DNA from 2 places in the Nesterenkonia flava genome. Region 1 is predicted to be linked to the other one. Evidence: riboswitches for the same ligand, from Rfam matches in the RefSeq annotation. Region 1 holds a riboswitch; the other holds the start of a gene.

Region 1 (3,203 bases):
CCTCCTACGCCACCAACGCTGTGGGCATGGACGGCACCGCCACCCTCATCGCCGCCCTGGTGGGCAGCGTGGGCTGGTTCATCTTCACCTACCTGGGCGGCTGGATCTCCGACCGCATCGGGCGCGTGCTGACCTACCAGATCGGCTTTGTGATCCTCATCGTGTGGTGCATCCCGATGTGGTTCCTCATCGACACCGGCTCCCTGGCGCTCTTCGCGCTGGCCGTGTTCGTGCTGACCATCGGCCTGGGCCCCTCCTACGGACCGCAGTCCGCCCTCTATGCAGAGATGTTCCCCGCCAACGTGCGCTTCTCCGGGGTCTCCATCGGCTACGCGTTCGGCTCCATCATGGGCGGCGCCTTCGCCGCGACCATCGCCCAGGCCATCTACAACGCCACCGGCCAGGGTTGGATGATCGGCCTTTACCTCTCGGGACTCTCCCTCATCTCGCTCATCGCCGTCTCTATGGTGCCGAAGTCCCTGCAGGGCATCGACCTCAACGAGACGCGCCACGAGGGCGACACCACCCCGGACGACGACGCCGCAGCCCGCAAGCCCGAGCTCGTCTAGCCGGTATTCGTCCAGCCTGGGCCACCCGCCGGTGCCCGTCATCGGGCTCTCGTGTCTGCGCCCGGGGCGCGCCGCCGATTCGTACGAATTCGCACCCCCTTTATGCACGCTGGGCGCTGCGTAAGGGGGGTGCGAATCCGCGAACTGGTGTGTGATTCGCCGAGCGAGGAGGGCGTCGTCGTCGGGCGTACCGTGTACAGGTCTTCGCGCGGTGAGCCTCTGCGCGCTCAACAGCCTGCCGATAGGGTGAAGACCATGTCTGCCGGCCGCTACGCCCCTAGTCCCTCGGGGGATCTGCACCTGGGCAACCTGCGCACCGCATTGCTGGCCTGGCTCTTCGCCGCCTCCACCGACCGGCCCCTACTGCTGCGCTACGAAGATCTCGACGCCGGACGCACGGTGCCCGGCTCAGCCGACCGCCAGCGACGCGACCTCGAGGCCCTGGGGATCACCTTCTCCGGAGAGGTCCTGCATCAGTCCCAGCGCAAGGAGATCTACGACGACGCCGTTACGCACCTGAGTGTCCAGGGCCTGGTCTACGAGTGCTTCTGCACCCGGCGCGAGATCCAGGAGGCCGACCGGGCCCCGCACGCTCCGCCCGGGGCCTACCCCGGCACCTGCCGGAACCTCAGTGAGGATGAGCGGGCACGACGACGCCATCAGCGGCCCCCAGCACTGCGCCTGCGGGTGTCCGAAGACGCCGCGGGGGCCCATGAGCTCAGCGTCAGGGACCAGCTGCTAGGGCAGATCACCGGCACCGTGGATGACTTGGTACTGGTCCGCAACGACGGGGCAGCGGCCTACAACCTTGCCGTCGTCGTCGATGATCACCTCACCGGCGTGGACCAGGCGGTCCGCGGGGATGACCTGGCCTCCTCCGCGCCGCGACAGGCGTATCTGCGCGGGCTGCTCTACGGGCCAGAGGCCCAGCAGGAGGTCAGCTACGCGCACGTGCCGCTGGTGCTCAATGCCGAGGGCAAGCGCCTGGCCAAGCGCGATGGCGCGGTCACCCTTGAGCAGCTCAACAGCCAGGGCGTCACCGCAGAGGCGGTGCGAGACCGTTTGCTTCTGTCCCTGGGGCTGCCGCCCGGACCCTTGGATGAGGTGGTGAAGGACTTCGATCCGCAGGCGCTGCCGAGTGAGCCGTGGATCTTCGACGCCGGAGAGACTTCCGACGCCGGAGGAGCCTACACCGATCCATCGTGAGCCCCGGCGGCTGAAACGCCCAGCGCCGAGATTCCGGCCTCAGCCGGTGCCGGCCGAGCCGCTCACCTGGTGGAACGCGACTTGCCATCCGCCGTGTCACACGGCACACTCGTTTTTAGGTCAAGAGTGCCAGCGTTAAACCCCGGTTTGCTGGCCGGCAACCCTCCTACCGCGGTGGGGTGCCCCGGGTGAGGACCTGGCCCGCGGAAGACGCCGCCGGGCAAGCGCGAGTTACACCAGGAGTTTTCTCCAATGTCGGAGCACACCCACACCCCGCACCAGTCCATCCCTGCCCAGCCTGTCGGCGCCGCCTGGCAGCTCGAGACCACCATCGCCGCCCTCGAAGGCGGTGCCCGCGCCCAGGCGCTCAGCCGCGGTGAGGACGCCCTGCTGCTGGCGGTCCTGCACGTGGCGGAGCCTGGCGCCCACGTGGTGGTCGCCCCCTCCCTGTTTGGCGCCCACACCGGGCTGTTCACCCAGCGGCTGCCCCAATTCCAGGTCAGCGTCGACGTCGTGGAGGATCCCGACGACGCCGAATCCTGGCGCGCCCAGCTGGGGGAGTCCACCGTGGCCCTGATCGCCGAGTCCATCGCGGATCCCCGCGGAGATGTGCTGGACTTCGAGGAGATCGCCGCCGTGGCCCACGAGCACGATGCGGCCCTGATCATTGATTCCACGGCCGCCACCCCGGCACTGCTGCGCCCCCTGGACTTGGGGGCGGACCTGGTGGTTCACACCTCGGCCCACCTGCTGGCCGGCGTCCCCGAGGAGGCCGGGCTGCTCATCGACGCGGGTACCGTGGAGCCCGCAGCCCGCGAGACCCCTGAGGTAGGCCAGCCACTGGGAGAAGACACCGCCGCCCGGATTCTCGCCGGCCTGCAGCACCTCGCCGTCCGCCTGACCCGCCAGACAGAGAACGCTGCCCGCCTCGCGGCGCGCCTCTCCGCACACCAGGGCGGCGCCAGCCGCGGCGTGCACCGGACTTACTACTCGGGTCTGGCCTCCAGCCCCTGCTACGAGCGCGCCGGCATCTACCTGCGCCGAGGCTCCGGCCCCCTGGTCTCCTTCGAGGTCCGGGCCCAGCGGGAACCCGCCGCCCAGTCGGCAGCCGCGCTCGCCGTCGTCGACCTGCTCTCACGGTTTACCCACGCCGGGCACCGCGTCACGCATCCTGCCAGCAGCACCCACGCCCACCTGGGCGAGGACCAGCAGCGCGAGGCGGGGGCGCGGCCCGGGCTCGTGCGCGTGGTGGTCGGTGACGAGCCGGTGGAGGAATTCCTGGCTGCCCTCGATCAGGCCCTCGCGGGTCTGCCCGGAGCCACGGCCGCCGCCAATGTGACGCCGTATGAATCTCCCGCACAGGACCACGAGCCCGCCGTGCCGGGCCGGGGCTTAAGGTGATCGGGTGCTGAGCGAGACCACCACACG
Region 2 (3,203 bases), on a different contig from region 1:
GGTGGTGCCCGAGGTGTACATGATGAACAGCTCGTTCTCCGCGTCGAAGAACTGCGGCTCGTGTACCGGTGAGGCGGTGTCCACCACCTCGTGCCACCACACGTCGCGGCCCAGGCCGTCGCCGGTGAGGTCGGTGTCGGTCCAGTTGATCTCGCTGCCGGTGCGGCGCAGCACCAGCACGTGCTCCACCGTGCCGCCGGCGTCCACGGTCAGCCCGGCCACGGCGGCATCAGCATTGGCCTTGACCGGCACGGCGGCACCGCGGCGGTACTGACCATCGGTGGTGACCAGCAGCTTGGCTCCGGTGTCCTCCACCCGGAACCGCAGCGCCTCGGCGGAGAACCCGCCGAAGACCAGCTGATGGACCGCACCGATCCGGGCGCAGGCCAGGGTGATGACAATGGTCTCCACGAGCACCGGCAGGTAGATGACCACCCGGTCACCGTGCCCCACGCCTAGCGATTCCAGCGCATTGGCGGCCCGATTAACCCGCTCCTGCAGGTCCGCATAGGTGACGTCCACCCGGTCTCCGGGCTCTCCTTCGAAGTGCAGGGCCACCTTCTGACCGCGCCCGGCGGCTACGTGGCGGTCCACGCAGTTCACCGCGGCGTTGAGCCGCCCGCCCTCGAACCAGCGCATGTCCGGGCCCCGGCGGGCCTGGCGGCTGGGCGGGGTCCAGGAGTGGGTGGTCTCCCACGGGGTCTCCCAGTCCAGCAGGGTCGCAGCCCGCGCCCAGAAGTCCAGGCGAGCGTCGTCGTCGTGCTTCTCGGGTTCTGGCCAGGCGTGCACATCGGCGTACAGCGGATCAATCCGCTCCACGGCGGCCTGCTGCATCTGATCGTTCGCGGCATAGCGCAGGGTGGCGCCAGGGTGGTCGGGGGTGCTGCTCAATGTTCTCCCATCGTTTCTGGCGGTAGCACCTTGTCACCGGCGTGGGATTCCACGGGTGAAGGTTGCTGCGGTGTCAAAGAGCCAGATCTCTCGACCGCTCGGGATGGTGGATCGCCTCAACAGTACGACGACGTCTCTTGCCTCATCAAACAGCGCCCGGCGAACTCTGCGATAGATGACGCTGAATGACAGCTCAATGTTCACGATTTGGTTCACTGCGGCGGATGGAGGCTACAGTGTGAACAGCTTTGACCATCCAGAGCGACTGAGAGACCTGGCTCGAAGACGTCGCAGCAACCCCCTCTTTGAGGGTCGGTGCTAACGCCAGGAACGATGGAGGAATACAGAATGTCTCTTCCCCTGCCCGCCCACCGTTCCCTGCCCGTTCCGCAGGCGCTCGCCGAGGCGATCAGCGCCGCCGGCGAGGGCGCACTGGCCCGCGAGCTGAACCGGACGCTTCCCACCGAGGAGATCCGCCGCCTGGCCGCCGAGGGCATCGGCCGCCTGCGCGTACCGGAGTCCCTCGGCGGGCTGGGCCTGAACTGGGTGCAGACCACCGAGGTGCTCGTGGAGCTGGCCGCTCAGGACAGCAACATCCCCCAGGCCATCCGCGGCCACCTGGCCATCCAGGAGGATGCGCTGTGGAACGGCGAGGGCCACGACGGTGCCCGCCGGTGGCTCGAGCGGCTGGGCCGCGGCGAACTGGCCGGCAACGGCTGGACCGAACCGGGCAAAGGTGCCTTCCACCGCTCCGGCACCGTGGTCTCCCAGACCGAGCAGGGCCCGGTGGTCAACGGCGTGAAGTACTACACCACCGGGTCGATCTTCGCCGACTGGCTGGACATCACCGCCCGCGATGAGGAGGGCAACGAACTCGGCGTGCTCGTCGCCCGCGAGCAGCCCGGGGTCACCATCAGCGACGACTGGAACGGCATGGGTCAGCGCACCACCGCCTCCGGTTCCATGGTGCTGAAGGACGCCGAGGTCGCCGAGTATGAGCTGCGGCTGCTCAGCGACCGGTTCCCCTACCAGACGGCGCTCTACCAGCACGTGCTGCTCATCGTGCTGGCCGGCATCGCCGAGGCTGCCGCACGCGACATCGCCGCCGCCCTGTCCACCCGCAGCCGCACCTACACCCACGCCAACACCGCGACCCCCAGCACCGACCCGCAGCTGCTCCAGGCCGTGGGGGAGGTCGACGCCGTCGCGCATCTGGCCCGGGCCCAGGTCCTGGAGACCGCACGTCTGCTCGACGCCGCCTTCGCCACCCGTGAGGCCGGCGACCAGACCCAGTTGGCGGCCGCGAACGAGATCGAGCTCGCCACCGGTCGCGCCCAGGTGGCCCTCCACAAGCCCATCCTGGAGGCCACCGCGCGGATCTTCGACGCGCTGGGCGCCTCCGGCACCGACCGCTCCAAGGGGCTGGACCGGCACTGGCGCAACGCCCGCACCGTGACCAGCCACAACCCCTGGGTCTACAAGGCCCGCATTGCCGGGGACTATCGCGTCAACGGCACCGAACCCGTGCGGCTGTGGAGCGTCGGCGAGCCCGACACCACCACGGCCTGAGAAGGAGTCCTCCATGACTGAGACAGCACAGCCTGAGACCACCCAGACCGAGACAGCACAGCCCGGCACAGCCCAGCCCGGCACTGCACCGACCGAGACAGCAGCAGCCGGCACTCCGCGCTCGCACTGGGACGACGCCGGCGTCGCTACCGCCCAGGAGCTTGCGCATTGGAGCGCGATCGCTGAGCAGGTGGCCGAGACCCTTGCGGCCGACGCCATCGAGCGCGACCGCGCCAACCAGACCCCACACACCGAGGCCAAGCTCCTTAAGGACTCCGGCCTGGTGACCCTCCTGGTGCCTCAGGAGTTCGGCGGAGGAGGTGGCCACTGGTCCACCGCACTGACGGTGGTGCGCATCCTGGCCCGCGCAGACGCCTCGATCGCCCAGCTGCTGGCCTACCACTACGTCAACGAGGGCAATATTGTCTTCACCATCACCGACCCGGCCGAACGTGAACGGTGGTTCCGCGCCACGGTGCAGGGCCAGTGGATTTGGGGCGACTCGGTCAACCCCACCGACCCCGACCTGACCCTGGTGCCAGAGGGCGAGGGCTGGGTGCTCAACGGCAAGAAGCGCTACTCCACCGGCTCCGCCGTCGGCGACGCTCTGCTGGTCAACGCCCGCATCACCGCCGGTCCGGAGGAGGGTCGCATCCTGGCCTTCGTGCTGGAGAACGGACGTGAGGGCGTGACCTACGTGGACGACTGGGACTTCCTGGGCCAGCGCCTCTCTTCCTCCAACA

Evidence for each region. Region 1 has a riboswitch for S-adenosylmethionine ahead of RH857_RS10345 (PLP-dependent transferase). Riboswitches for the same ligand answer to the same signal wherever they lie in the genome.
Region 2: another riboswitch for S-adenosylmethionine. It lies ahead of RH857_RS10620 (acyl-CoA dehydrogenase family protein); the one in region 1 lies ahead of RH857_RS10345 (PLP-dependent transferase).

The regions. Positions count from the first base shown of each region.
Region 1 covers NZ_JAVKGT010000027.1:34,408-37,610, reverse strand. The annotation lists partial or broken gene RH857_RS10355 (MFS transporter) at 1-569, shown strand, start outside; gene gluQRS (tRNA glutamyl-Q(34) synthetase GluQRS) at 825-1,775, shown strand; SAM riboswitch class IV at 1,894-2,008, shown strand; gene RH857_RS10345 (PLP-dependent transferase) at 2,028-3,176, shown strand.
Region 2 covers NZ_JAVKGT010000029.1:13,443-16,645, reverse strand. The annotation lists gene RH857_RS10625 (acetate--CoA ligase) at 1-891, opposite strand, end outside; SAM riboswitch class I at 896-1,001, opposite strand; SAM riboswitch class I at 1,141-1,231, shown strand; gene RH857_RS10620 (acyl-CoA dehydrogenase family protein) at 1,240-2,460, shown strand; gene RH857_RS10615 (acyl-CoA dehydrogenase family protein) at 2,474-3,203, shown strand, end outside.